DNA from 3 places in the Okeanomitos corallinicola TIOX110 genome. Region 3 is predicted to be linked to each of the others. Evidence: predicted binding sites of a transcription regulator. Region 3 holds the regulator's gene; each other region holds the start of a gene.

Region 1 (10,356 bases), 1.8 Mb from region 3:
TTTTGCACTCCATCCCTATTATCGGGAAAGTCGTCGCTTAGAGGGGCTTATTACCGTCTCTGAGCAAGATATTTTGCCCAGTTCAGATGGTCGAGTTGCAGCCAATTTTGATAATGCAGTTGCTATTGGTAACTACGCCAATGACCACCATTATCCGGATTTTAATTTTCCACTGCAACCAAAATCTATTCGTTGGGGGGGACGTTGGACAGGAACACCCTTTACTATTCCCTACGGTTGTTTAATTCCAAAGTCTACGGATGGGTTGCTGGTTTGTGAGAAGAATATTTCTGTCTCTCACATTGCCAATGGAGCAACCAGACTACAACCTGTGGTTATGGGTATTGGTCAAGCCGCAGGAATGGCCGCTGCTCTCTGTTGTGAGCTAAATTGTCAGCCCAGGGATTTACCAATAAGGAGGCTGCAAATAGCTTTATTAACTGATGAGCGATCGCCAGCATCTATTGTTCCATTTTTCAATTTACCAGTCAATCATCCCGATTGGTTAGACAGACAAATCTATTATTTAGATCACCCAGAAAAATACCCTCTTGATGGTAATTGTTCTGGCGTACCGCCCATTAATTGTGATTACTTAAATTTAGATTCTTTCACTGGTGTTTTTAATCGCCTGAACCAGCAAGATTACAGATTTATTATCACAAACCCAACTGATTTATTACAGACAACTTGGAAAATTGTGACTTTGGAATCATTTGTGGATGAGCAACTCCAACATTTGCACCAAAATCAAAATATCACTGTTTGGGGTCGTCTAAATTCATCTGGTAATTGGCTACTTGTCGAATATATCGAACAAGTATAAAATTGGTTTTTTTACAGTTAAATTCAATACTTTTTTTCAAATTGTCCGGATAATCATGTTAAAGCTAAGTATCAGTGAAGTAGAGAGTTCTAAAATAGACATCTACTATGCGTGCTGCCATTTCACTTTTAGTATCGAGTCTGGTATTCGGCTCCTTAGCTCTTAATTGCGAAGCAGGTACTAGCCTTTCCCGTCTGCTGAATACCAATTCTGGTTCACAATCACTGCTAGCTGACAATTCTAAGCCTAGTCCCAACGAACCAGAACAACCAGCGCCTCATCGTGGTAGTGGACGTAGAGAATCAATGGAATCGTTTAGCAATATTCATTCCTTTGTATAAACACCGTCGCGTCAGACTGCTTGTAGGAGAATTTCTTACTAACACAGCCATCAAATTTAGGAATAACTGGGTGTTTATCGTCCTTGACCAAGATTACACAACAGAGATAGAGACAGTTAAAGCACTACATCTCTTGTCAAAATCCCAAACTTACATTTTTGGCAAAATTTAAACAGTTAAAGCACTACACAACTGCAAAAGTCAGCCATCGTTTCAGATTTTATCTTCTTTGGCAGGAATATAAACAGTTCAATCAACACACATCTGTATAACTCAGCAACTGTTGAGTATTTCCTCAGAAAATCGGGTAACTGCGTTAAACCGGACATATATTAGCTAGTTGCTAACTCTAATAGGTGCTAACTTAACTTTTTTCAACCGCTTCTGTTGTGAATTAAGTATCTATATAGGTTGAGTAACGAAGAGGAAAAAGCAGGATGAGAATAGGAATTTCATTGGTGTAATTAACCTGTCAAAGCTGCTGTGAGCTAGTAAGTTGGATTATTTAGTACCGTTTGAGATTCATGGAACAGCTTGTTATTGTAGGGACAGGTTTAGATATAGTCTAGTCACAAGGTGGAAAACCTTTTTTCCTAAGTTGTCTGATCTGTTGAAGTCCCAACGTCCTTGTCAATTACTATATCTATATTCAGTAACAAATCCTATTTGTTATCCTGTTTCTACAGTTCATTTGTGATCATTCTATTTGATTTCCTAGAATCACTACTTCTTTGTTTAGTTAAAGTGGCTTATGAGCAATTAAATATTTGCTCAGAAAGTGGATTTGTGTCTCGATATTTCGGAAGCCTACTTTCTCCAATCTATCTATTAAATCATCCTTGGTGTAATCCTGATAGTATGGTTCATGGAAAGTTTTCGCAAAGCCTTCTATCATCTCAGTTAATTCGGCTGAGTCACTTACTTGAATTGAATCACAAATAATAAAAACTCCTCCTGGTTTAGTTACTCGAAAGCATTGCTCGATCACTGTTTGACGTGCTGCGGCTGGTAATTCATGAAAGAGAAATACAGAAGTCACAGCATGGAAATAATTATCTAAATAAGGTAATTCTTCTGCGTTTGCCTGTAAAAGTTGTGGCAAGTCGTCAGGATTTTGAGATAGTAATTGATTGGCTTTTCGCAAATATGCTGGTGATAAATCTACACCAAATAATGAGACTTTTGGTAGGGCGGATCTGATTAATTTTAGGGTTCTTCCTGTACCGCAAGCTACGTCTAAAATGCGGATTTGTTTTTGTGGTTGTTGCTGAAATTTTTGTAGTTCTCCTTTGAGAGGTGATAGAATCCTCCTTCTCATGGGATCGGCTGTACCACCAAAGAGAATTTCTACTTGTAAATCGTATAAATTGGCTGATAAATCACTTAAATAACCATTGGTTTGGTGATGGAAGTTTTGTAAATAATAACTAGGGTATCCCTGTTGATCTATTTCTGGGGAAAATGCTTGATATTTTTTCTGGGTGATTCTTGCCCAAGTTTGGGGTAAATCCAGACAAAGTTGTGGATAGTAAGCAAAGAAGTCTTGCCATTCATTTTCAAATAGTACACTTTCTGGATATATGCCTTTTTGGGTATCTTGCCAATCTGTTTCTAGTAGCTGATTTAATCTGTTTTGTAGTTTGGCGATCGCCTCTGGAGATACTCGTTTTGTTGGTTGTTGTTGAGGGTACAGTAAATTTTGTAACTGGGTACTGAGGATTTTGTGACCCAGGCTAAAGTAGTTTTTGCTTTGTTGGCAGGTTTGATAACTCAGTTTTGTCAAGTTCTCTAACATAAATAATAAGTTAATTTTTGTTTACTTTAATTATTTTATGTAACAAAAGCTCAAAAATAAACTCTCTTGTCTATAAAAAATAAATTTTGATCATCAGTTGGTGAATTCCAATGATTGCCAGCTATGCAGCATAAATACTCATTTTGTAAACAGCAAAATAATTAAAACGATCATAGGACTTACGCATTGATTTTTGCCCATGGCGATCGCTTAAAATATTAAGTTTTATCAAGAAAATAGATTTTCGTAGTCTGTGATACAGAAAATTAGATACTATTAACTTGTAAGAGAAAAGTTAATTTTTTATTACTAAAAACAAGAGAGGAAGAAAATTATGTCTATTCAAGAAAAATCCCGCGCATTGATGGTACGTCAACATCAACAAGTTAAAAATCGGCAACAATCAATGTTGATGCGTGCTACACAAGAATTAGGTCTTCCTCAAGAACTATGCCATTATTGGAATCCAATTCAAGGGAAAATAGATCCCACTACACAAGCGCTGTACAGTAGTAGTCATGCTTCCATGAGCTAGATTGATTAGGTTGAGTGCGAGTCTCAAAAGTGAATAAACGCAAAAAAGCCACCATTGTAGGTGGCTAATTTATTGGTTTTTCCTTAATTGCTATTAGCAGTCGTAATAGAGGAAAAATTCATAGGGATGAGGACGTAACTGCATTTGCTTCACTTCATTAGCAAGCTTGTAGTCAATCCAATTTTGGATGAAATCTTCAGAGAACACACCACCTTCAGTTAAGAAAGCATGGTCATTTTCCAATGCTTCCAACGCTAAATCCAAAGAACCAGGAGTAGAAGGAATCTTAGCTAATTCTTCTGGAGACAGTTCATAGATATTCTTATCTAGAGGTTCACCAGGATGGATTTTGTTCTTAATCCCATCAATACCAGCACAAAGCATAGCCGCAAACGCTAAATATGGGTTAGCTGTTGCATCTGGACAGCGGAATTCTAAGCGTTTAGCTTTGGGGTTATCACCAGCAAGAGGAATCCGCACAGAAGCAGAACGGTTTCCTTGGGAATAAGCCAAGTTTACAGGTGCTTCATAACCAGGAACAAGACGTTTGTAAGAGTTGGTAGTGGGGTTGGTAATAGCCAACAAAGCAGGAGCGTGTTTAAGAATACCACCGATGTAGTATAAACCCATATCGCTCATACCAGCATATTTGTCACCAGCAAACAGAGGTTTGCCATTATTCCAAATAGACTGGTGACAGTGCATACCAGAACCATTATCACCAAAAATAGGTTTAGGCATGAAAGTAACGGTTTTGCCGTATTTTCTCGCCACGTTTTTGATGACATATTTGTAAGTCATTAACCAGTCAGCAGCTTCGATTAATTTACCAAAGCGGAAACCGAGTTCACACTGACCACCGGTAGCAACTTCATGGTGTTGTTTTTCAATGGGTACGCCACATTTGGCCATTGTCAACAACATTTCAGTTCTGATGTCTTGGAAGGTATCAGTGGGGGGAACTGGGAAGTAACCTTCTTTGAAGCGTGTTTTGTAACCCAGGTTGGGTCCATCTACTTCACCATTTTTACCCTTTCTACCTGTATTCCAACGACCTTCTACGGAATCTACATGATAGTAGCCTTCGTTAGCGGTTTGGTCGTAACGAACATCGTCAAAGATAAAAAATTCTGCTTCTGGACCAAAGAAAGCAGTATCACCAAGACCTGTAGAAGCAAGGTAATCTATTGCTTTTTGGGCAATTACACGAGGACAACGGCTATACCATTCACCTGTACGTGGTTCTTTAATGCTACAAATAATACTTAGAGTTGGCTCTGCCATGAAGGGGTCAATCCAAGCAGTGTTAGGATCTAACACCATCATCATGTCAGATTCTTCGATACCCTTCCAACCCCGGATACTAGAACCATCAAAAGGTACACCGTCGGTAAAAGAACTTTCATCAATCTGGTTATGGAAAACCGTGAGATGCTGCCAAGTTCCTGGTGTATCAATAAACTTCAGATCGATCATCTGAATGTTTTGGTCTTGAATCATTTTCAAGACTTCTTGTGGGGTTGTCATTTTTACTCCTTCTGTAGCCAATTTTCTAAAATTAAACCAGATTATGCCAAAGCATTTTAACCCTGTTGAGTTAACCCAAGTTTTGACACACCACCTCAAATATCGTAAAGAGTAGAGATTAGATAATTTTGTGTTTTTTGTTACAGATTGACTGGATTACAGGTTATATTAACCTTTCTGACTTGATCTGCATACAACAAGAAACTTCATCTTATCAGTGTCAACTTTGGCATAGAATCCTTTATTAGTGGATGGATAGTTTTTGTGCTGCATCTATCTTTTTTATGTGTGTAGCACAAAAGTTTACCGGTGCATGAGTGCAACCAAATTAATATCAAACCATAGATAGTTAACGATTGGGAGAAACAGGAATGCGCGATGCAGTTACAACTTTAATTAAGAATTATGACGTAGCCGGCAAATATTTTGACCGGAATGCGATGGATAGCCTCAAGTCCTACTTTGAAACTGGTACGGCTAGAGTCCAAGCTGCGTCTGCGATTAATGCTAATGCGGCAGCTATTGTTAAACAGGCTGGTTCTGCGTTGTTTGAGGAACTACCAGAATTAATTCGTCCTGGTGGTAATGCTTATACAACTCGCCGTTACGCGGCTTGTTTGCGTGATATGGATTATTATCTGCGCTATGCTACTTATGCACTGGTTGCAGCTAATACCAATGTGTTGGATGAGCGTGTTTTACAAGGTTTGCGTGAAACCTATAATTCTTTGGGTGTGCCTATTGCTCCCACTGTGCGCGGTGTACAGATTATGAAGGATATCGTGAAGGAACAAGTTGCAGCTGCTGGTGTTGCTAATACTGCTTTTGTGGATGAACCTTTTGATCACATTACCCGTGAGTTGAGTGAGCAGGATGTGTAATCTAGGAAAGTAGAGTAGGGGTTTAGCATTGCTAAACCCTTATATTTAATTAATGGAATTTGCGATCGCACTTTGGCTTTTTTGACAAGGTGCGGTTACTTTTTTTAACAAAAATTACTAAGAAGAATTGAATTATTGTTTCTTGAGATGGATAGAAACCTTGATAACAAAGGTGGGAGGAGAAATAGTTCCCATAAACAGAAAGAAAATGAGCAGAAATAGGTAGTCAATGGTTAGAATTAGTGAGAAAAATAATTAATGATTCTATCTAAAAGAATTGACAAACTGAAAAAAAATTAAATCAATTCTCAGCTTAAATTCATTCAACTCTAGAAATTACGCTTTAAATTGTTGTTAAAGACAAATTTGCGGACATTAAATCATGAAGTTTCCACATTTAGCGATTTTTACCCTCGTTACCCTTCTTACTGTCAGTTGTGCAAAAGAAGTAACATCAACTCCTGCAAATAATCAAACTACCACAGAGAATCAAACCGAGTCGCTAACAACCGTCGCTGCTGCTGTAGGAAAGTCTACAAATTTTCAGACTTTAGAACACAAAACTCAAGGTAAATTAACTGTTACCAATGAAAATGGGACTAACTATTTACAATTTGATCAAAGTTTTAAAACTGATAATGGTCCCGATTTATTTGTAGTTCTCTATCGTGGTGATGTACCACCAGAATCTGGAATCAAAGAGAAAGATTATATTAGTGTTGCTGCTTTACAAAAAATTAAGGGTTCTCAACGTTATGCTTTACCTCAAAATGTAAAGTTAGCTAATTTTAAATCTGTGGCTATTTGGTGTCGCAAGTTTAATGCTACTTTTGGTTATGCTAGTTTGCCTGCTAAATAAATTAGCCCCCACTAACCCCCTGCAAAAATAGGGGGAATAAAATATAAGTTTTAATTGACATTAAAGTGAAAATAATAAATGGTTTTTGGCAGAAATTTGATATTTTTTCCCTGCGATTACGCCTAATTTTAGGTATTGCTTTGGTTTCTACTGTTGGACTCAGTGGACTCGCTGGTTGGACAACTTGGAAGATGCAAAAAATTTTAATTAATAGTCATAAAGCTGATATTTCTAAAATTGCTGATCGTCTCCCCCGTGATGTACAACTTTATCATGAAATGATGTCTGTAGAGATAAGTTTACAGAAAGCAATTAAAAATTTATCAAATCAAGATACGTTTTTATGGGTGAAAAGTTCAGATCAAAAAATTATCGCTAAATCTAATAACTGGAATACGCTATCACCGACAATTGCTATTGAGTTAATGTCTTTAACTGAGATGTCTACTCAACCAGAATTAGGTCAGGTAAATCAACATTATTTTGTGTTATGTGGTGGCAATTTATCCGTTGATGGTCAGGTTTTGGGTAAGTTATTTGTGGTTAAAGATATCACTAATGAACAACTTATGTTTATGGCAATGGTAAGGAGTTTGTCTATTGCTAGTATTTTTGTTATTATTATTATTTCTGGAATTATTGCTATTTATATTCAGCATTCTTTACAACCTTTACGTCATTTAAGTCAAATGACTACTGTTATTTCTCTTTCTGATTTAGGACAAGCAGAATTAAATATCAAAAATGCTCCCACTGAAGTTAAAGAATTAACTCATACTTTTAATAAAATGTTATCTCGTCTTGCCCAATCTTGGGAACAAGAACGGCAATTTGTTAGCAATGTTTCCCATGAACTACGCACTCCATTAACGATTGTCAATGGTTATTTACAAAGTGTTTTAAGAAGACAAAATAATTTAAATTCTACCCAATTAGAGGCTTTAACTACCGCATCTCTAGAAACAGAACGTACTATTAGACTTTTACAAGATTTACTAGATTTAGCTAGGGCTGATAATGGTTATTTACATTTCCAAAAACAAATTTGTGATCTCAATGAATTGATTTCAGAAGTCGTGAAGATGGCAGAAAAATATAGCCAAAGAGTTATTAAATTTGAAACTATTAATCAGGTCATTGCTGCGAAAATAGACTATAATCGCCTTAAACAAGTTGTTATAAATCTGATTGATAATGCTGTTAAATATTCCCCCTCCGACACAGAAATAATTGTGAAATTAAACTTAGAAGATACAGAAGTAATTATTCAAGTTTGTGATCAAGGTTATGGTATTCCGCTACAACATCAATCCCGGATTTTTGAAAGATTTTACCGTGTAGATGAAGCCCGTACTACTACAGGAGGTTGTGGTTTGGGGTTGTCAATTGTTAAGACTTTGATTGAAAGTATGGGGGGTAAAGTAAGTGTGCGATCGCATTTAGGAGCAGGCAGCATTTTTACAATTTCCTTACCAGCATCAGCACTACCTGATCACATTTAAATTCAACTACAAAATTCAGAAAACTGAGAAATTAAGAACTAAATTGGTAAATATTCATTTATTACTATTAAGTAGTAGTTTAGCTTATCTAATTTCTTAACTTTTTAGTAATTTTAGATGTCTATAATTTGCTATACTCCGTATTAATCTTAACTCTGCAAAAACCCTCAAGATTTCTATGACGCACATCTTACTGGTTGAAGATGAAGTCAAAATAGCTCGATTAATAGAATTAGAATTGAGTTATGAAGGCTATCAAGTCAGCGTGGCCTATGATGGACTAACAGCACTGACAGCAGCAAGGGAATTAAATCTAGACTTAATTGTTTTAGATTGGATGCTACCTGGTATGTCAGGGTTAGAAATTTGCCGACGCTTACGGAGTACCGGAAATCAAGTCCCAATCATTTTATTAACAGCTAAAGATGAAGTCAGCGATCGCGTAGCTGGTTTAGATGCCGGTGCTGATGACTACGTGGTAAAACCCTTTAGTATCGAAGAATTACTAGCTAGAGTCCGCGCCAACCTCCGCAGAATCAAAGAAACAACCGGAGAAAATATCCTAAAATTTGCTGACTTGAGCTTAAATAGGCTTACTAGAGAAGTATATCGAAGTCAGCGATTAATAGAATTAACAGCCAAAGAATTTGATTTACTAGATTATTTACTCAGTCACCCTCGACAAGTAATCACACGCGATCGCATCCTAGAAGAAGTTTGGGGTTATGATTTCATGGGTGACTCCAACATCATAGAAGTATACATCCGCTACTTACGTCTCAAACTAGAAGCCAACAACGAAAAACGAATATTGCAAACCGTGCGCGGTGTTGGTTACGTATTGCGAGATTAAATGGGGATGGGATGAAATTAATAAACTCTCAGCAAAAACTCATTAAATCCAAAATTTAATATATTAAGATTCACCATTAACATCTACCAAGTAAAAACCAGACAAAAAATGACATATTTAGAAACCGCTGCTCAATTTTACAGTGAAGTTGCCCAAACACCAGAAGTAGGACTTTGTTGTGTACAAAGTACACCCCTGCAACTACCAGGATTAAGCATACCTTTAGCTATGCAGGAAATGAATTATGGTTGTGGAACTACAGTTCATACCAATGAATTAGCAAATGAACCTACAGTTTTATATGTTGGTGTTGGTGGTGGTTTAGAAGCCTTGCAATTTGCTTACTTTTCCCGTCGTCCAGGTGCAATTATCGCCATTGAACCAGTAGCAGAAATGCGCGAAGCTGCTCAAAGAAATTTAGAAATTGCTGCTCAAGAAAATCCTTGGTTTGATCCTAGTTTTGTAGAAATTCGTTCAGGAGATGCCTTTAATTTACCAGTAGATGATGCTGCCATTGATATAGTCGCCCAAAATTGTCTTTTTAATATTTTTGAACCCAAAGATTTAACCATTGCTTTACAAGCAGCATATCGGGTATTAAAACCTGGTGGAAGATTGCAAATGAGCGACCCCATTGCTACCCGTCCCATACCCCTACATTTACAACAAGATCAACGACTGAGAGCCATGTGTTTATCAGGTGCGCTCACATATCAAGAATATACACAACTAATTATTAATGCTGGCTTTGGTCAAATTGAAATTCGCGCCCGTCGTCCCTACAGATTATTAGATAAACAAACTTATAATCTAGCAGAAAACTTACTATTAGAAAGTCTTGATTCTGTAGCTTTTAAGGTACAAATACCTGAAGATGGAGCTTGTATATTTACAGGTAAAACTGCTATTTATGCAGGTGCTAAACCATTTTTTGATGACAATGCCGGACATATTTTACAACGTGGTATTCCTGCCGCCGTTTGTGATAAAACCGCAGCTAAATTAGCAACTATAAAACCTACGGAAATTATGGTGACAGATTCTACATGGTATTATGACGGCGGTGGTTGCTGTTAAATTAGTTAATGACTTACGCAAAATTATCAAAAACCTAACTACGACGGAATAAAAGGTATAGATGATTATTGTGTAAGTCCGATAATTAACGATAAAAATACTAACTAATCAAGTTAATGGAGGTAGAAATAATGATAGAAACAAGAATTACACCTTTTTC
Region 2 (10,356 bases), 670 kb from region 3:
GCTCCAGCCCGCCAAGCAATAGCTACTCCATCCCCCGTACTCACTGCCGGGTTAGTAGTTTGGGCAAATACTTGACCACCGCCACCAGTTGCTAGTACCACCGCACCAGCTTTTATCCATGTCACTTGACCTTGATAAAACAGGCTAATTCCTTCACATTTACCTGTTTGAGGTTCTATCCATAGAGATAATGCTAAAGCTTGCTGGATTACTTGGATATTTTGACGACGTAATACTTGGGCTGTGAGAGTTGTAGTTACCTCTCTACCAGTGGTATCAGCTGCATGGAGAACCCGATGGCGGGAATGGGCAGCTTCTAAAGTTAACGCCAGGGAATTACCATGACGATCAAAAGCTACACCCAAGTTAACTAGAGATTGAATACAATTAGGGGCTTGTTGGGCTAAAAATTCTACGGCTTGCACATCACACAAACCAGCCCCAGCTTTTAAAGTATCTTCAATATGTAGTTTAGGTGAATCTTCGGGAGCGACAGCAGCAGCAATACCCCCTTGCGCCCAGTCACTAGCTGATAAAGTAACAGTTTCTTTAGTAATTAAGCCTACGTGCAAAGATTCTGGTAGACACAGTGCTGTGTATAGTCCAGCCGCACCAGCACCGACTACTACAACATCAAATTGGTTAGGAATATCTAATAAGTTCAAGGAGTTCAAAAGTCAGGGGGTGATGGGGAGAGTGGGAGATGGGTAATGGGGAGATGGGGAGGTGTCAATTCAAAATTCAAAAGTCAAAATTAAGAACTTTTTTACCTATGCCCCATGCCCTATGCCCCATGCCCAATTAACAAAATGGGTTATCTATAGATACCGTTGTTATAACGATCATCTCCTTCGTTAAATTCGGATGATTGTTCTGTCACAGTTAAGTTATCTCTATTGGCTTCTAAAGTCTTTTTCTGGCGCTCGCTCAAACCAGGGATATTGAATACATCTTCTACCTCTTTGTAGGGAGCATTTTGGATAATTTTACTAGCTAAGTTAGGATACATCCCTGGATACTCTCTAAAAGCAGCAATATTGGTATTATTCAAATCAATCTTTTTACCGAATTCTGTTCCTAGTTTCGCATCTGCTTTATTTTGACGTGCAACAGCCATTACAGGAACTTGCTGCCAATTCAAGCTACTAAAACTCGCAGCTTGGGCAGTTTGGCTTGTTCCTAACCATCCCCAACAGCCAATTAACAAACTAAAAACAGTTAATAAACGTACTAATCCTTTCACGATTTTCTACCTCTTTCCATCAATACAGAAATAAAATTTTTCAACTACAGGCTGTCAGCTATCGGTATAACTAAGAAGTATAAAGTAATCATTTCATACCACTGAATATCTCAAGGTTTCATGTATTACTGGTTGCTTCTGACTTGATACTCTGGTTAATAGCTGATAGCTGAATCAACACACAGCAGTCATCACAAACTAATATACAACTTAGTGAACTTTCCAACTTAGCTGTACTAGAAGTTGATACTTGGGTAATAATCTGCCATTACCATGTTAGGGATTTTTTTTAAACTTTAATTTGTAAACATTTATTACTAATTTTTGCCTATTCGTAGATAGGAATTTTAAGCAAGAATCGCCGCTACTAAAAACAGACTATCTACTAAAATTGTACTCAAAACTGCGCCACTGAAGGCGTACCAATGACGTTCTTGTTTACCTAAAGTAGCTAATCCCACCGTTAATAATGCTAAAGCCAACACCATCGCCCAGCTTTCACCCCAAGGTGTTTGTACTTGAAATAAGGCATTTTTTAAGATTTGTGAAGCTCCATCGGCATCGCTTCTCATAATCTGCCGCCAGTATGGCATTAAGTCTACTAGGTAAAAATATAAATCCGTTAAAGCAGTACCAAACAAAGAACCTAGATAAAACCAGTTACCGACTTTACCCCAGTTTCTAGACAGACACCAAATTGCAAAGGGTAGGCCAATAGCTTCTATCGGTAAGTGAAACAGCGGTTCCCAACGTAACCAACCCCAATAAATCGCCCCTGTTAGCCAACTCCAGCTAAAGCCTAACAGTAAATCCCCCCACAGATAGGTTTGAGGGCGTGACATTAATCTTAAACTCAGCCAAATCCAAAACCCTGTAATCACTACACTTATTGTAGGTAGCGATCGCACCAATGGCGCTTCTATAAAAACCGGCACAGATACCAAAAACACCGCCGCTGCAAACACTAACCAACTTTGTTTAGCAATTTTGGTAGTTGGTAAAGAAGGCGATAACGAAAGACTAGATTCTAACTCATTAATACCTATTGGCTGATTAGCAATAGTATCTAAATCAGTTTCAATAGAAGATGTAGCAGTAGTGTAGGATGTCAACGTATTATTAATCAAAGTTTTTAATATTTGTTACTAAACTTTACTTATCTACAATATCACACCATTAAATCCCCCCCAGGGGCATATTGATTATACATCATTTTTGGAATTAGGAGATGAGGATCTGAGGTGTTGTCCAGAAAAACATATCTAAACAGCGGATTAAGTTAGATAATTTGCTAGAATTACGAATCCATTTTGGGAGTATGGTTAATGGCGATAATATTAGAAGTAAATAGTATAAATTTACTATCATCTCAACTACTAACCGTGGCAGAAAACACAGACAAACTGACCCCGGAATGGCTGCAAGCATTTATATTAGGTATTGTCCAAGGGATTACAGAATTTTTGCCCATCAGTAGTACAGCACATCTGTTAATTGTCACCAAAGTATTAGGTTGGAAAGAACTAGGTGCAAAAGATTTTGTAGATGCGATTCAATTCGGTAGTGTCATCGCCATACTCTGGTATTTTTGGGCTTTAATTTCCAGTATTGTCAAAGGTGCAATCAAAGCCTTCAAAACCAAAGACTGGGAAAGCGAAGAATGGAAAATTATGGTAGGTATTGCCGTGGGTACAATGCCAGCCTTAATTTTTGGTTTTTTATTGAAAGATGTTCTACCTGATGCTCCCTTAATTATTGCTATAATGTCAGTCGTCATGGCGATTTTATTGGGATTAGCAGAGAAAATTGGCACTCGTAAACGTGGTTTCGATGCCTTGCAGATTAAGGATGGTATATTAGTAGGATTAGGACAAACTCTAGCTTTAATTCCTGGAGCTTCCCGTTCTGGTTCAACCTTAACCACAGCCTTATTTTTAGGTTTAGAAAGAGATACAGCCGCCAAGTTTTCATTTTTGTTAGGGTTTCCCACCTTAACTGTAGCTACTCTCTATAAAAGTCTGAAGATTTTTAAGCTGTTTCAAGCAGGACAATTACCAGATAATATAGTTTTACTATTAGTAATTGGGATTGTTTCCACCTTTATTTTTTCTTACCTATCAATCGCATTTTTAATTCGCTATTTACAGACCAAAAATACCTTTGTATTTGTTTGGTACAGACTAGCTTTTGGTATAGCTATTTTATTAGCGATCGCCAACGGTTGGCAAGAATAATTTTTGAGGAGTTCAAGGAGTCAGAAAAAGAGGGGGAGAAGGGGAGAGTGGGTGACGGGGTGAAGAAATTTATCTAACTATCAACTACCCACTATCACCTATCAACTATCAACTACCAACTATGATTATTAACCCTGCTAAAATTACTAAAGTTATCCCCGCATCAATTGCTGAAGAAATTGGCTTTGAAGCTGGTGATGCAATTGTCGCTATTAACGGCACAAAACCAAGAGATTTAATAGACTATCAATTTTTATGTGCAGATGAAATTTTAGAACTAGAAGTATTAGATACTCGTGGTAAAACCCATCATATTGAAATCGAAAAAGACTATGATGACGACTTGGGTTTAGAATTTGAAACTGCCTTATTTGATGGTTTAATTCAATGTAATAATCATTGTCCCTTTTGCTTTATAGATCAACAACCACCAGGGAAAAGATCGAGTTTATATTTCAAAGATGATGATTATCGTTTGAGTTTTTTATATGGTTCTTATTTAACCTTAACTAACTTACCCGAAAAAGAATGGCAACGCATCGAACAAATGCGACTATCACCCCTTTATGTTTCCGTTCATGCTACAGAACCAGAAATCAGAATTAGACTCTTAAAAAATCAACGTGCAGGGCAGATATTAGAACAGATAAAATGGTTTCAAGCCAGACGTTTACAGATTCATGCCCAAGTCGTTGTTTGTCCTGGTATTAATGATGGTGAACATCTAGAAAAAACCCTCAGAGACTTAACATCTTTTCACACAGGAGACATCCCCGCAGTTGCATCAATAGCAGTTGTTCCTGTTGGTTTAACAAGATTTCGTCCCCAAGAAGATGAACTGATTCCTGTAACCAGAGAAAAAGCCAAAGAAGTAATTAATCAAGTAAAATTACTCTGTCAAGAATTTAAGCAAAAATTTGATTCTAGTGTGGCTTGGTTAGCCGATGAATGGTTTTTAATAGCCGGGGAAGAATTACCGAGTGAAGCCGAATATGAAGAATATCCGCAAATCGCCAATGGTGTAGGTTCAATTCGTCTATTTATTAAACAGTTTACCCATGCAGCCCAGGAATTATTGCCAGCGAAAATAGCCACTCCCAAAAAATTAACTTGGGTGGTAGGTAACGCAGTAGAAACAGCATTTCAACCCTTGGTAGAACAGTTAAATAAAGTAGAGGGATTAGAAGTAAATATAAGAGCTTTATATAGTGATTATTGGGGACAAAATATTAGTGTGACAGGATTATTAACTGGACATGATTTATTATTTCACTTAAAAGGACAAGATTTAGGAGCGGGAATTTTATTACCTCAAGTAATGCTTAAACATGGGGAATTAATATTCTTAGATGATATGAGCGTTGCAGATGTATCTAAACAACTAAATACCGTAATATTGCCGGTTGCGGACGTTGAAGATTTGATGAATACTTGTTGTCAGTAAAGGTTTAGCACTTCTAAAACCTGAAAGTTAGTTGTCAGTCGTACATTACTAAACATCAATGATTAACAACATTAAATTACCAACTCAACTTACATCAAAAATGTTGAGCTTATTGTGTTTACATTTGAATTTATTGATTTTCAATGGGTTGGTAATTTTTCCCACTAATGCAGCCACAAAAACAGGAAAACTGAACATCACAAAAAGTCAGGTTAGTCTTCAGGAAAATACTGTAAATCCTTTAACAAACAGCATCCCTGAAATTACAGCGCAGAATTTTCAAGAAGATATTGATTTATTACAAACAAAATTCAAATTAGATGTTGTCCCAAATTCTAATTTACCTATTAGTAGTAAAGATGCAATTGCTTTACAACAAGAATTAATAAACTTGATTGGTAGAGTTGAAAGCTCTCATTTAGCAGCTTTAGTTAGTAGGGGAAAAAACAGCCAGACTAGCAGTAGTAGAAATGTGAAATCATCTCATTCAAGCACAGATTCTAGTTTAGAAGAAACTCTAGCTCAAGCTAGGGAAGTTGTAAAGAATATCCCCGTTTTAATTGCTAAAAAAAATTATGCCTTAGTCCGTCAGCAGTGGTTCAGAACAAAATTAGAGTTATGGAAACAGTTTCCTATTAATCAGAGAATAGCTCAACCAGAAACTCGCTCAGTTTGGTTAGATAGAGGAACAATTGTTAGTGCCAAAAATGAAGAGGGTTTAAAAAAAGTTTTTGATCGTTTGGCACAGGCAGGAATTAATACAGTATTTTTTGAAACTGTGAACGCTAGTTATACTATTTATCCTAGCAAAGTTGCGCCGGCACAAAACCCTTTAATTAAAGATTGGGATCCCCTAGCATCAGCGGTGAAATTAGCTCATGCTAGAGGCATGGAATTACACGCTTGGGTGTGGGTTTTTGCTGCTGGTAATACTCGTCATAATCAAATTATTGGTGCTGATGCTAATTATCCTGGGCCTGTATTAGCAGCTAATCCTGATTGGGCAAATTATGATCAAAAGGGGCGGATGATTCCCATTGGTCAAACTAAGCCTTTTTTAGATCCCGCTAATTCTGAAGTCAGGGAATATTTATTAAATTTGTACACAGAAATAGTCACTCGTTATCAAGTTGATGGTATACAACTAGACTATATTCGTTATCCTTTTCAAGATCCCTTTGTCGGTAGAACCTATGGTTATGGTCAAGCAGCAAGGGAGAAATTTAAACAACAAACTGGAATAGATCCAGTTAATATTAATCCTCGTCAGCGACAGTTGTGGCATAAATGGACGGCTTTTCGGACGGAACAAGTTAATAGTTTTGTGGCTGAAGTTGCCCAAATGTTGCGAGCCAAAAAATCGAGTTTAATTTTGTCCGTGGCGGTGTTTCCGTTGGGAGAATATGAACGAGTCCAAAAAATCCAACAGCATTGGGAAGTTTGGGCTAGAAGGGGGGATATAGATTTAATTGTGCCAATGACCTATGCGTTGGATACTCCCCGCTTTCAAAAATTAGCCCAACCTTGGATTAATTCTCGTAAATTAGGTTCTACTTTATTAGTTCCAGGGATTCGTTTATTATCTTTACCTACTTTGGGTGCTTTTGATCAATTGCAACTACTCAGAGATTTACCTGTGAGTGGTTATGCTTTGTTTGCTGTTGATAATTTTAATGATGAGTTAGATCAGTTATTGAGTAGCACTCAAGGAAAGGTGCAACGTTCTTATGTTGAACCTATTCCCCAGCGTCAGCCATTTAGAACTGCGGCTTTTCGCTTTGCGGCTTTACGACAGGAATGGCAGTTTTTACAAGCAAATGATCAACAATTTCTCAAGTCTGTCATAGCAAATGCTGACTTGAAGAATGAATCTCAAAAGGTACAAAATGCCCTGAATAAATTGGCAGCTTTACCTTCTGCGAGTCATTTTATCAGTGCAAGAGGAGAACTGGCGCGTTTTCAGGTTAAGTTTAAAACCTTAATGAGTTCAGTAGCTGAGGAAGATCCCTATCGAATTAGAGTTTGGGAAAATAAGATTTCAACTATAGAAAGATTATTACGTTATGGTGAAAGGAAAGTATTAAAAGTAAAAGGTTAAAAAACTCAAGTTTTAGATACAGCAGCTAACAGCTATCAGCAGTTGGTTATCAAGCCCCTTGATTTTCAGAGGGAACAGGAAAAACTCATGTTTAAAAACATGAAATTGAAATAATGACACTGTTTTTTTAAATGATCTTTAAACTCAGCACTAAAATTTCTTATCTGTTCCCTGTTCCCTTCTTTTGTATTGATATGCAATCTGCTGTAATTGATATTTGGGAGATATCTTGAACTTAATATGCAAGCTTCATCAGACTATTTCAGCATAAAAAATTTAGAGTCAATTATTGATGATTCACCACTTACAATTGCACCTGAAACACCTGTGTTAGATGCGATCGCCATGATGGCTAAGTATGCCAAAGGTATATTAATCACATCAGACTCCCAGCTATTAGGATACTTAACACAACAAGATATAGTAGATTTGGTTGCTTCTGCCAGGAATTTAAACAACACCACCACAACTGAAGTAATGCGGACTCCTGTGATGCAAATACAACTTCAGGCAGAGAATTTTTTAGTCAAAGTTACATCTTTATTGCATGAATCTCAGTTCAAGTTATTTGCTGTAGTTGATGAACAAGGAAAACTGCAAGGAACAATCACCCCGGAGAGTCTTTGTTTGGCGATCGCACCATTAGCACAAACAATAACTGATTGTCAGGTCAAAGAAAATCAACTGCGGCAATCTCAACAGATGTTGCAATTAATCATGGATACTGTTCCCCATTATATTTTTTGGAAAGATATCAATTCTCGCTTTCTGAGTTGTAATCGTAAATTTGCCCAAATGGTAGGTTATGAAAATTCAGCAGACATAGTTGGTAAAACTGATGATGATTTAATTGCCAATCCAGAAATCGCAGAATTTTATCGTGCTTATGATGATGCGGTAATGCAAAATAATCAGCCAGAATGTAATCGGATTACTCATCAAATACAAGCTGATGGTAGTCAGATGTGGTTAGAAACTAACAAAGTCCCCCTGCTAAATACCCAAGGACAAGTCATAGGTATGTTGGGAACAATGGAAGATATTACAGAAAGAGTGCGATCGCAAACAGCTTTAGAAAAAAGTGACCAGAAATATCAGCAAATTACTCAACTTTCCCCAGTCGGTATCTTTCGTTGTGATTCTCAAGGTAACTATCTCTACGTCAATAATCGCTGGCACGAAATTACAGGATTAACACCCTCATCTGCAATGGGTTTAGGTTGGTTAGAAGCAGTGTATCCCGAAGACCGAGAGGGCATTATTCAGGAATTTTTAGCATCTGTCCTGGAAAATCGTCCTTTTCGCTCAGAATATCGGTTGTTATGTGTTGACGGTACAGCGACTTGGGTATTAGGTCAAGCTGTTGCAGAATTGATGACAGAGGAAAAAGTTATTACTTACCTTGGTACATTCACAGATATTACTGATTATAAACAAGTAGAATTAGCACTGGCAGAAAAAGTAAAATTAGCAGACCTACGCACAAAAATTGATGCTATTCTCACCCAGTCAGAAAACTTAATCGCCATGATGCGTGGCTGTACCGATATTTTAGTTGAACATCTAGAGGTTTCCTTTGCTCGACTCTGGACACTAAACCCAGAAACACAAATTCTAGAACTTCAAGTTAGCTCTGGTATTTATATCCACATCAATGGTTGTCATAGTCATATAGCAGTTGGTAGGTTAAAAATAGGCTTAATTGCCGCCCAAGGTCAACCTCACTGTACCAACTCTTTAGAAAACGATCCTTATATTAATAATAAAGAATGGGCAAAAAGAGAAGGAATGAAATCCTTTGCTGGCTATCCATTAATTGTAGAAGGGGAAATAATTGGAGTCATAGCTATGTTTTCCCAAAAAACAATGACAGCAGAAGCTTTTACCGCCTTGGGAATAGTTGCCAACGAAATAGCAATTGGCATTAAACGTAAACAAACAGAATCTGCACTCAGAGAGAGTGAAGAACGTTTTCGTAACTTAGTAGAAACCAGTAGTGATTGCATCTGGGAGATAGATGTAAATGGAACTTATACCTACGTTAGCCCTAACATTAAAGAAATTTTAGGTTATCAACAACAAGAACTACTAGGAAAAACCGCTTTTGATCTGATGCCACCAGCAGAAGCAGAACGGTTCAATAAGATATTAAAAGCGATTTTTACAGATAGAAAACCCTTTAAATATCTAGAAAAGATTAATCTGCACAAAGATGGTCATTTAGTAGTTTTAGAAACTAGCGGTGTACCCAGATTGAATTCAGAAGGTGAATTTTGGGGATATCGGGGTATCGCCAGAGATATTACAGAACGTAAATCAGTAGAAAAATCTTTACTCAGGCTACAAAAAGCTATAGAAAGTACCAGTGATGCTATTAGTATTACAGATATTACAGGTCAAGCTATTTATGTTAATCCTGCCTTTATAGAAATATTTGATTATACAGAAAGTCAATTAAATAACTGTGGTGGAATGGAAGCAAATTTTCGCAACAAACAGTTATTTAAAATCATATTTAATACGGTTCAAAAAGGTCAATCTTGGCGTGGTGAAGTGGCTATGAAGACTCGGAACGGAGAAGATGTACAGATTGATTTGCGTACAGATGCTATTACAGATAGCAGGGGAAATATAGTTTCATTCGTAAGTATTTATACAGATATAACGCAGCGGAAAATAATTGAAGAAGGACTAAGACTCAGAGATAGAGCAATGGCAGCAACTAGGAATGGAGTCGTTATTGCTGATGTCACCACACCAGGAAACCCAATTATATATGTCAATTCTGGCTTTGAAAATATCACAGGTTACACAGCGGCTGAAGCTCTGGGTCAAGATTTTCCTTTATTTCAAGATATTGAAATTAATCAGCAAGCTTTGCTGAGATTAAAAACCGCAATGGAAACTGGAAAAGACTGTACGGTTATCCTGCATAATTATAGTCAACATAGTAACTTGTTGTGGCATGAATTAAATATTTCACCAGTATATGATGTCTATGGTTCTCTTACACACTACATTGGCATTCAAACTGATATTACAGAACATAAACAAACAGAAATAGAATTATTAATTAGTCAACAAAGATTGCAATATTTATTAACTGCTAGTCCAGCAGTTATTTATACCAGAAAAACCAAGGACGATTTTGGCGCTATTTTTATCAGTAATAATATTGAATCTATGGTAGGTTATGAAGCCCAGGAATTTTTAACATATTCTGAATTTTGGCACAGTCATATTCATCCTGATGATGCACCATCCGTAATGAGAGAGCTATCGCAAGTTTTAGAAAAAAATGAGTATAGCTTGGAATATCGCTTTTTACACCAAGATG
Region 3 (10,356 bases):
GTAGTTAAAACTTTAGGAGATTTGGTCTTATCATCAAACACCAAAGTGGTACTATGTCATGTATTTCCGACACCAGACTCAAAAATAGAATTACCCGCTGATTGTCCTCATCCAGATTCATCTAACTTCTCTTATTTTCAAGTAGAAAAGCAGTTGCAATCTTACCAGGAAAAATTACCTGTTAAAAGTGAAATAGAATTAGTCGCAGGTGATCCTGCTGATGAAATTATTCGTCTAGCTAATATTCATCAAGCTGACTTAGTGGTAGTTGGTAGTCGTGGGTTAACGGGAATGAAAAAAATAGTTTTAGGTTCTGTTAGCACACAGGTAATGGAAGAAGTTCATTGTTCTGTGTTGGTTGTGAAACCGGGGAAGTAATTTGTAATTCATAATTAAGAATGTAGGTTTAGCAATGCTAATGCTAAACCACTACATTTTGTTAATCAATATTTCCTCTTTTCGCTTTTTTCACTTTCTCAACTTGCTTGGGTGTTTCCACTTCTTGATACAGTTGGATAATTTATAATATAAATATCTAGGAGGTATAAAATATGCTAGAAATTCAATCTCATCAAAAAGTACATCGGGGTAGATTATTTCCTGAAATTCAGTGGACAGAAGATCAGAAACATCTTTATAGAGATAATTTAGAAAATCATCATCAACGCTGTAGAGTTATTTTTGAAAGATTGCAGCCAGAGTTGATTAAAAATCATTATAACTGGTTTATGGCAGTTGATTCAGAAACTGGGGATTATTTTATTGATCAAAATGAAGAAGTTGTGACTCAAATGTGTTTGCAAAAACATCCAAATGCTATACCATTTATTTTTGTGATTAATGAAACGGGTGTAGCTGGGAAGATATGATTCTAGGTAGTTTTGGTAGTGATGGGGAGCTTTTTTTTGAAATTGATTTAATTACTGCTGATGGTTTAGAATTATCAGTAATCGCTATGTTAGATACTGGTTTTACAGAACTACTTGCTGTTAATTCCCAAGATTTAGAAGCGTTAGGTTGGCGTTTTTTGCGGGAAAGACCACTAAAAACAGCGCAGGGAATCAAAACTTTTAGAATTTATTTAGGAAAGGTACGCATTGACGGAAGAGAGTTGGAAATTCCGGTTTACGGTGGTGAGGAAATTACAGAAGTTTTACTTGGTAGTCAATGGTTGAAGATTATGCGATTAGTTGCGGATATGTCCGCAGATGTTTTAAGTTTGGAAATAGTTTGAGCAATCTAAATGATTACCAATAACAACAGCATAATTAATATTTTCGTTTAAGTTGCTCAACAAAAATTACCTTTCCTTCCTCAACATTCTTTTTCGCCTTGGCCAAATCTTCTTTAAAACCTTGAGTCTTCAATAACTCTTCCGTGGCATCATTATCTTCTCGATCTACCAAATACGCTAAAAAATCAACAGCCACTAATCATCTTTCTGGTGACAGCTGATCAATATATTCTTGAATTTGTTGGCGGATCTCTCCTGTATTCATAAACTATTCCTAAATTTTTAAGCAGATTATATCGTAAATATCCATATGACAGATGTAGGCGATCGCTTTTCTCTTTCTCATTCACTGAAAATAGACAATCGTTAATATTGTGACTTCCCATTTATTCTTTTTACTAATCCAGGCTACATCACATAAAATGTCTGATTTGTCAACCCCCCGATTTCTAACCCGCAAATAACAGCATCAAATATTTGTAATTCTCTGGTCAGGAAATCTTGCTAATTTGCTCAAATTTTTTGCAGATGTTCAGGTTTACGAGTTCTGAAATACTTACGGGGTAAAGACTTTTAATTTGCAGTTATCAATGCCTGTTTAGAAATAGACAGAGTTAGGCAAAATACAAATTCTACTAAATCATAGCAGATCGCTGAAAGTATTGCAATATCGTTGATAAATAAAAATAATTCTCAATTAATTATTAAGAAAATATAAAGGAGAAAGTTTATAAGTTTTAAACTACTCAACTATTTCAATTCTTCTATAATTTAAATTTATACAAAACCTAAAAGAGAAGGATCTTACTGTTGATAATTGACTGCTGCTATAGTATACAAAATAAGCCTGCTGTAGCAGGCGGAAAACACTTATTTCTCATTAAGCAAATTTTGGGATGTGTTATCATCCCATTTTTACAATATCCTTGTTTAGAGTCCAAAGAATCTGAGAACGTTAAATATCAGACCCAATGGACCAGCTACAGTACCGACCGTATCTCCAGTCTTAGCAATACCAGAACGGTTAACTACAACAACGTCATTGTTGCGGAGAATGGGATTAGTTTCGTCATTAATTTCCTTAGAGAAATCTATTTTAACTATTCGTTTAGTAACAGTACCATTGGGATTGAGGCGAATTAAATCTACTGCTCCACTACTTGCTCTTGCATCATTAAAACCACCAGCCGCCAATAAAGCCTGATTTAAAGTGCTATTGGGTTGTAGCTCTGTTAAGCCAGGTTTTTTAACTTCTCCCACGACCCCAACTTTAATGGTTGCAGGTGATAACGTAGTATTAGCTAATGCAGTGGCTTCTGCGGCGTTAATTTCAGTCGCCATGGGAACAATAATAGTATCTCCATCCTGCAACACAACATCTTGATCTAGGTCTCCTGTTTGCAGTAACTCCCACAGATTGAGAGTTATAGTTTGTTGTGTGTTAATTCTAGTCGGACGGCGAATTTTAATATTCCGAACATCTGCTTCTGATGTAATTCCCCCAGCTAGTTGGATAGCTCGCATAACAGTTGGTAAGCCGCTACCTGTTGTTTCAGGATTAACAGCACCTGCCTGGAGAGTTGCACTTCCTGGTGTTACCAGATAAGAACCAGGGCGATAAACTTGACCGGTAATGGCTACTGTCCGGGGTGCTGTTTGACTAGCTGCATAGTTAGCTGCAAATAAATTGCGCGCTTCAGCAACATTTAATTCTGTGGCTGTGGGTACAACTATGGTGTCTCCATCCCTGAGTGTGATATCTAGGGGAATTCTGCCTGTTTGAGTAATTTCTTTTAAGTTGAGACTGATAACTTGTTCCCCTGAACGTCCAGTTTTACGACGTAACTGCACTTTGGTAACATCTGCGGCTAGTGTTACTCCTTCGGCTGTGCTGAGTGCTGCTAATACTGTGGGATATTGTAAACCAGGGTTATCGCCACCTGTTCCCTGTAAGCTGAGAGTATAAGCTCCTGGCCGTGTCACTTCTCCAGCTACAAATATGTTAATGGGACGTGGGGATAACAGGTTAACTGAAATCAGGGGACGTTTGAGAAAGCGAGCGTATCTTCTGGCTATTTCATCAGATGCTTGCTCGGTGGTTAACCCTAAAACAGAAACACTACCAATTAAAGGCAGGTTAATTGCTCCGCCGGGAGGAACTTGATATTCACCTGTATATTCAGGTACTTCAAATACATTGACACGAATGCGATCGCCACCACCTAACAGGTAATCTGTAGATATGTTTGAGGTGGATGATCTTTGCTGTTGTGCTAGGCTAACGACTGGTAAAGCAAGATTGACTGTGGTAAGTAAAACCACAGATGTTGATGTGTGAGTTAGGAGTTTCCACAAATTTATATTAAGCATATTTACCTGAGAATTTGAGAGTAAGCACTGTAAAGTAATGTCTAATCATTTCAACGTTGACTATACTTAATTATTGGAGTTCCCCCGACAATGTTATCTTCTTCAGTAATTGTTATTGTCCGGATATAATTTGATTAGGACTACGTGTTTTTTAGTGAAGTAATTTTAAAGCTGATGCGGATGTCATCAATGATTTGTTAATGATTAGAGCAATTTTTAGATAATTAGTCAATAGTTAAGCATCAACATTTATTATTGGTAATAATTGGTACTATGATTTAGTAAGGTTTTTGTTGGTGTTAGTTGTTATTAATATTTCTCACGTACCACTTTATATTTATCCCATAAATGCTGCCCTTTCTAAAATATTCAAATGTTTGTAGGCGGGGAGAATTCATGAATCAGATAGTCACTTTAGGCTGAATATTGAACTTATGAAAATAACAAGTTTTTCAAATCAAATTTACAATAAAGGCTGGATTTAATCTGACAAAATTACTGCGAAGAAGTTTGATTTTGGATCTGTTCAATAAAGAATTCTTCTAGAGAACGATGGGAAAAATTAATAGTGATAATTTTCCCCCCCATCAATCGGAGGCTGGAAAGGAAATCGTAGTAATCTTCTTGTAAAATACCATGCCAAGTACCATCAGCGTCAAATTGTAGATCAGCTATTCTTTTTTTCAGAACTTCTGCATCTCCACCTTCACCTTTAACATGATATGTATTTTCTGTACCTAATAGTTCGTTGAGAGAACCACTACAAATTAATTCTCCTTTGGCTAAAATTGCCACGCGATCGCAAATCTGTTCTACTTCACTTAAAACATGACTATTGAAAAAGATAGTTTTTCCTTGTTTTTTCAGGGAAAGGATAATTTCCCGCATTTGGTAACGTCCCAATGGATCAAGTCCTGACATTGGTTCATCCAAAAATACCAGGTCTGGATCATTAATTAATGCCTGAGCCATACCAACCCGTTGTAGCATCCCTTTAGAATAACGTCGCATCAATTTTTTACGAGCATCAGTTTGAGATAAACCCACCAGTTCTAATAATTCAGGAATACGCTGACGTTGTATTTTGGTAGGAATTTGAAATAAACCAGCAGCAAATTCTAAGAATTCCCAACCTGTGAGATAGTCATACAGATAGGGATTTTCTGGCAAATAACCGATACGCTGTTTCACTGAGCGATCGCCCAATGGTTTTCCTAACAATAATCCTCTCCCCGCAGAAGGGCGAATAATTCCTAGTAGTAATTTTAACAAAGTAGTTTTACCAGCACCATTGGGACCTAGTAAACCAAAAGTTTCTCCAGGATAAACTTGTAGAGAACAGCTTTTAAGTGATATAACTTGTTGATTCAGCCAAAAACCAGTGCGATAGACTTTTCTCAACTCAGATGTGAGGACTATCGGTGGTTGATCTATAGGATTTAATTGAGGATCAGGAGTATCTGTAACAGGATTCATTGTGGTTAAACTACCAAGAATCTACAGGGTGTGAATGACTACAGGGTAAACAGTAGCACGATAATAGACATAAGAAAGTTAATCTGTCAATTATCCGTCAGAGAATAATATTTGAGCAATATTTATAGTAATTTATAATACACCCTTAGAACTAGGAATAGTTTCAGCACGACGTGGATCGATTTCCGTAGCCATCCGCATAGCTCTAGCAAAAGCTTTGAAAGTGGCTTCAATAATATGATGGGAGTTAATACCATCTAATTGGCGAATGTGTAAGGTCATTTGACTATGATTGACCACAGCTACAAAAAATTCTCTCACTAATTGAGTATCATAATTTCCCACTCTTTGAGTAGGAATATCTAAACCATAACTGAGATGAGGCCGACCAGAAAAATCTAAAGCGACTTGAATTAAAGATTCATCAAGGGGTGCAACAAAGTGACCAAAACGGACAATACCTTTTTTGTGTCCTAGTGCTTGGTGTAAAGCTTGACCCAAGGTAATACCAACATCTTCATTTGTGTGGTGATCATCAATTTCCCAGTCACCTTTGGCTTGAATATCTAAATCAAACAAACCGTGGGAGGAAATTTGATGGATCATGTGGTCTAAAAAGGGAATTCCTGTGTCAGATTTACAGATCCCTGTCCCATCAAGGTTAATAGTGACTTGTACTTCTGTTTCCCCAGTTGTGCGTTTAACTGTAGCAATGCGTTGATTAGTCATTAGTCATTAGTTATTATTTATTGGTGATTGGTGATTGGTGATTGGGTTTTTTATTCACCCTTACTTTTTTACTGTCACCTGTCACCTGTCACCTGTCACATCTTGTTACATTCCCATCATTTCATAGCCAGAATCTACATAGAGAATTTGCCCAGTAATACCACTAGATAAATCACTACATAAAAATGCGGCGGTGTTGCCTACTTCTAATTGTGTAACAGTGCGACGTAAAGGAGCGACCTTTTCCACATGGTGAATCATATCTAAGATTCCGCCTACGGCTGAAGATGCTAAAGTCCGGATGGGACCAGCGGAAATGCCATTAACGCGAATATTTTGGGGTCCGAGTTCTGCGGCTAAGTAACGGACACTAGCTTCTAATCCTGCCTTAGCTACACCCATAATGTTGTAATTGGGGATAGCTCGAACTGCGCCTAAATAGGAAAGAGTAACAATACTACCACCTTCTGTCATTAAAGGCTTGGCAGCACCGCTTAACTGCACAAGTGAGTATGTGCTAACTTCTAAAGCTTTATTAAAACCAGCACGGGAAGTGTTGCTAAAATCGCCGGTTAGATCTTCTCTATTGGCAAAAGCTAAACAGTGAATGAGGATGTCTAACTTACCCCATTGCTGCTTTACAGTTTCAAAGGTAGCTTGAATTTGCTCGTCATTTTCAACGTTACAAGGTAGGAAAAGACTAGGTTTGAGGGGTTCTACTAATTCAGCTACTTTTTTTTCAAATTTGCCCTTGTCATCTGGCAGATAGGTGATACCCAGGTTAGCACCAGCTTGGTGTAGTTGTTGGGCAATACCCCAAGCAATGGAACGGTTGTTAGCAATACCAGTAACTAAGGCGTTTTTTCCAGACAGATTCAGCATAAAAATTGTCAATGTGATCAATCACTAGGAGCATACTTAACAATACTAGAATCTGAGTCTTTTTTGACTTGGTTGGGGATGAGATTTGGCAAAAATCTAATTTTGGGGGTGTGAAGAGGATCAAAATTGCAGTTAATTGTTTAAGAAGTTGTGAAGATCGTGCAAATTTTTGAACAAAAAACCCAGTTACTTGTGTTTGTGAAACAATTAATTAATAATTTATAGCTCAAAATCACAACAATTAGGTATCATAATCAACAGAACTATATAAATTCATAGATTTGAGTATAGGAAAAGACAGAAAGGTTGACGGTGCTTTCTAGATTTTTCAGGTGTATTCTTAGGTAATCAGTTTTTGTTTTTCCGGCATTGGGTAGGGGAAGGGAGATGATCGTGACACAAGATAAAGCCCTAGCAAATGTTTTTCGTCAGATGGCGACTGGAGCTTTTCCACCAGTTGTGGAGACGTTTGAACGCAACAAAACGATCTTTTTTCCCGGCGATCCCGCCGAGCGAGTTTATTTTCTTCTCAAGGGTGCGGTGAAACTCTCCAGGGTATATGAAGCAGGGGAAGAAATAACGGTAGCACTGTTACGGGAAAATAGTGTTTTTGGTGTGTTGTCGTTACTGACGGGAAATAAGTCAGATAGATTCTATCATGCCGTGGCCTTTACTGCGGTTGAATTACTTTCTGCACCAATTGAACAAGTTGAGCAAGCACTCAAGGAAAATCCAGAATTGGCGATGTTGATGCTGCGGGGTTTGTCTTCGCGGATTCTACAAACGGAGATGATGATTGAAACTTTGGCTCACCGAGATATGGGTTCTAGGTTAGTCAGTTTTCTGTTGATTCTCTGCCGTGATTTTGGTGTCCCTTGTGCTGATGGTATTACTATTGATTTGAAATTGTCTCATCAAGCGATCGCAGAAGCTATTGGTTCTACCCGTGTAACTGTGACTAGGTTATTAGGGGATTTACGCGAGAAAAAGATGATTTCTATTCACAAGAAAAAGATTACTGTGCATAAACCTGTTACCTTGAGTAGACAGTTTACTTAAAATCTGCTGGGGGATAAGTTGACACAAATTTTAGTTGTAGAAAAAACACTCATACTTGGAGGAATATTTCAAAATTGACTAATTTCTACTTTTGCCAATCTTCTTTCCCCCACAGACTATGGTTGAAAGTAGTAGGCTGTATCTGGAAGCTTTTTGGTGGTAGTTGAAGATGGCCACTGGGTACATCCTGATAGCAGCAATTCTAATTTTGGGAGGCGTAATTGCCACCGTGGGCGATCGCATCGGCACACGGGTGGGTAAAGCACGCCTCTCACTCTTCAATCTGCGTCCGAAAAAAACAGCGGTATTAGTAACAATTTTTACGGGTGGGATCATTTCTGCTTCTACTTTAGCAATTCTATTTGCGGCTGATGAAGGGTTGCGAAAAGGGGTGTTTGAGTTGGAAGATATTCAAAAAGACCTGATAGATAAACGAGAACAGTTAAAAATTGCAGAAGACCAAAAAAATCAGGTAGAGAATCAGTTAACGGAGTCAAGGAAAGAACAAGCTCAAGCACAGCAAGATTTACAAAAAATTAATCAGTCTTTGCAAGCTGCTAATGCTAAACAAAGAATTACACAAGCCCAACTTAACCGTACTATCAGTCAGCAATCTAAAACCCAAGCTCAATTAAAAGATACTCAAAGTAGATTGGGTGAAGTGGTGATTCAGTACAGAAAGTCTACATCAGAATTGCAAAGTTTATATAATCAACGGCAAGAATTACAAACCGCAGTTGCAGAATTAGCAAAGGAACGTCAGCGGTTGTATGCAGAGGCTAAAAAAGCTATAGATGAAGCTAAGACGGCGATTGAAAAACGTGATCAGGAATTGGCTAATCGTCAAAAAGTGATTGAGCAGCGTGATCAAAAAATTGCTAATTTGGATAAATTAATTCAAAATCGAAATTTAGAAATTAAACAAAGGGAAAAAGTAATTGCTACTAGGGAATCTCGCTTAAAAGAATTGGAAAAACAACAAACATATTTAGAGCAGGAAGTAGCAAGGTTAGAAAAATATTATCAATCTTACCGTGATTTACGTTTAGGTAAGTTGGCTTTAGTTCGTGGTCAGGTAATCGCTGCTGGAATAGTGCGTGTAGATAAACCTACTGCTGCTAGTCAAGTGGTAATGCAAATTTTGCAACAAGCTAATCGCAATGCCAATATTCAATTAAGTGAACCTAATACAACTCCTGGAAATTCAGAGTTATTGCGTGTTACTAAAGAAAGGGTTGAACAACTGATCAAACAAATTCAAGATGGTCGAGAATATGTGGTGAGAATTTTTTCTGCTGGTAATTATGTCCGAGGAGAAAAGCAGATAGAATTTTTTGCTGATGCGATGCCAAATGAATTGGTGTTTTCAGCTAGTGAAGTTTTGGCGACAACTTCCGCTGATATGAAAAATATGACACTATATCAATTAAGGCAAAGGTTGGATTTGTTGATTTCTGCTTCTCAGTTTCGCGCCCGTAATGCTGGTATTCTGGAAAATGTACAGATAGATGGGACTGTTGGGCGATTTTTTACTCAATTACAAGAGTCTCAAGCAACACTGGAAATTAAAGCGATCGCAGCAGAAGACACCTATACAGCGGGTCCTTTGAGAGTCAAGTTAGTAGCAATATCTGATGGAAAAGTTATTTTTAGCACTTAAATTAATGGGTAATGGGTAATTGGTAATAACTAATGACTAATACACAACCTGCAATTTTGGGCTTTGATCCTGGTCGAGATAAATGTGGTGTGGCTGTGATGGGATTGGATAGAAAACTTTATTTCCATCAAGTTGTCGCTGCTGATGAGGCGATCGCTCAAATTTCATCATTAAGACAACAATATCCTATTTCCTTAGTTGTGATGGGAGATCAAACCACGGCAAAAAAGTGGAAAAAACAATTGAATCAGGAATTAATTCCCACTGTAAATATTATTTTAGTGGATGAACGTTATACAACTTTAGAAGCACGCGATCGCTATTGGCAAATGTTCCCACCCACAGGAATAACAAAATTGTTACCCAAAGGTATGCGACAACCTCCCAGACCAATAGATGATATAGTAGCTATCCTTTTAATTGAACGCTACCTTAATCGCTTAACTTCTAATTAATAATTAATTTATTTATAATTCTGCCCGAATCGTAAAAGCATAATCTCCCCCTGGTTCTAATTGATAATCTTGTTTTTCTAAAAAGCGACCGAGAGGTTCTTTGATTAAAGCCCGACCTTGAGAGGGTTTGACAGATAATTCCCCCCGACGGAAATGCCATTTAAAATGCCATTCAAAATCTCCTGCACTGACATCACCTTCAATTAAGCCATATTGCCAAGATTGAGCGGTGATGCGGACATGGGCGGTGGTTTCTGGTAGACGTTTAGCACTCACTATGATGGATTTCCAATGAGGGATAACAAGTTAACCGTTTAGGTTACTTAGTTTTTATGTAGCAAACATTCTGGAAATTGACAAATTAAGAAGGTGACAGGTGACAGGTGACAGGTGACAGAGTTAAAGATTTGTTTATGTCTAGGTTTTCTTATCTGTTGATGTCCCAACCAGCTTAAAAGTTGTTGTAACAAGAAACTCTGATTTTTGGGGAT

Evidence for each region. Region 3 encodes NtcA, which controls nitrogen genes in cyanobacteria. Its sites were predicted from a motif close to TNTGTANNNNNNNNTACANA; they were not measured.
Region 1: a site for NtcA is predicted at 5,152-5,171, ahead of glnA (type I glutamate--ammonia ligase). Genes of this name have one in related genera too.
Region 2: a site for NtcA is predicted at 2,373-2,392, ahead of WJM97_RS14845 (DUF3120 domain-containing protein). Genes of this name have one in related genera too.

What each region holds. Positions count from the first base shown of each region.
Region 1 covers NZ_CP150886.1:919,962-930,317, forward strand. The annotation lists gene WJM97_RS03955 (FAD-dependent oxidoreductase) at 1-826, shown strand, start outside; gene WJM97_RS03960 (hypothetical protein) at 934-1,167, shown strand; gene WJM97_RS03965 (hypothetical protein) at 1,109-1,339, shown strand; gene WJM97_RS03970 (class I SAM-dependent methyltransferase) at 1,907-2,962, opposite strand; gene WJM97_RS03975 (hypothetical protein) at 3,297-3,497, shown strand; gene glnA (type I glutamate--ammonia ligase) at 3,591-5,024, opposite strand; gene apcB (allophycocyanin subunit beta) at 5,396-5,905, shown strand; gene WJM97_RS03990 (DM13 domain-containing protein) at 6,288-6,764, shown strand; gene WJM97_RS03995 (ATP-binding protein) at 6,830-8,266, shown strand; gene WJM97_RS04000 (response regulator transcription factor) at 8,445-9,119, shown strand; gene arsM (arsenosugar biosynthesis arsenite methyltransferase ArsM) at 9,228-10,196, shown strand; gene arsS (arsenosugar biosynthesis radical SAM (seleno)protein ArsS) at 10,328-10,356, shown strand, end outside.
Region 2 covers NZ_CP150886.1:3,414,937-3,425,292, forward strand. The annotation lists gene nadB (L-aspartate oxidase) at 1-665, opposite strand, end outside; gene psbU (photosystem II complex extrinsic protein PsbU) at 815-1,243, opposite strand; gene WJM97_RS14845 (DUF3120 domain-containing protein) at 1,591-2,370, opposite strand; gene WJM97_RS14850 (undecaprenyl-diphosphate phosphatase) at 2,569-3,477, shown strand; gene WJM97_RS14855 (TIGR03279 family radical SAM protein) at 3,599-4,921, shown strand; partial or broken gene WJM97_RS14860 (family 10 glycosylhydrolase) at 5,193-7,019, shown strand; gene WJM97_RS14865 (PAS domain S-box protein) at 7,260-10,356, shown strand, end outside.
Region 3 covers NZ_CP150886.1:2,742,833-2,753,188, reverse strand. The annotation lists gene WJM97_RS11935 (universal stress protein) at 1-378, shown strand, start outside; gene WJM97_RS11930 (hypothetical protein) at 552-869, shown strand; gene WJM97_RS11925 (aspartyl protease) at 866-1,234, shown strand; gene WJM97_RS11920 (hypothetical protein) at 1,269-1,430, opposite strand; gene WJM97_RS11915 (SLBB domain-containing protein) at 2,165-3,604, opposite strand; gene WJM97_RS11910 (ABC transporter ATP-binding protein) at 4,100-5,080, opposite strand; gene hisB (imidazoleglycerol-phosphate dehydratase HisB) at 5,213-5,809, opposite strand; gene fabI (enoyl-ACP reductase FabI) at 5,915-6,691, opposite strand; gene ntcA (global nitrogen regulator NtcA) at 7,079-7,750, shown strand; gene WJM97_RS11890 (DUF3084 domain-containing protein) at 7,920-9,410, shown strand; gene WJM97_RS11885 (pre-16S rRNA-processing nuclease YqgF) at 9,443-9,865, shown strand; gene WJM97_RS11880 (DUF3146 family protein) at 9,878-10,141, opposite strand.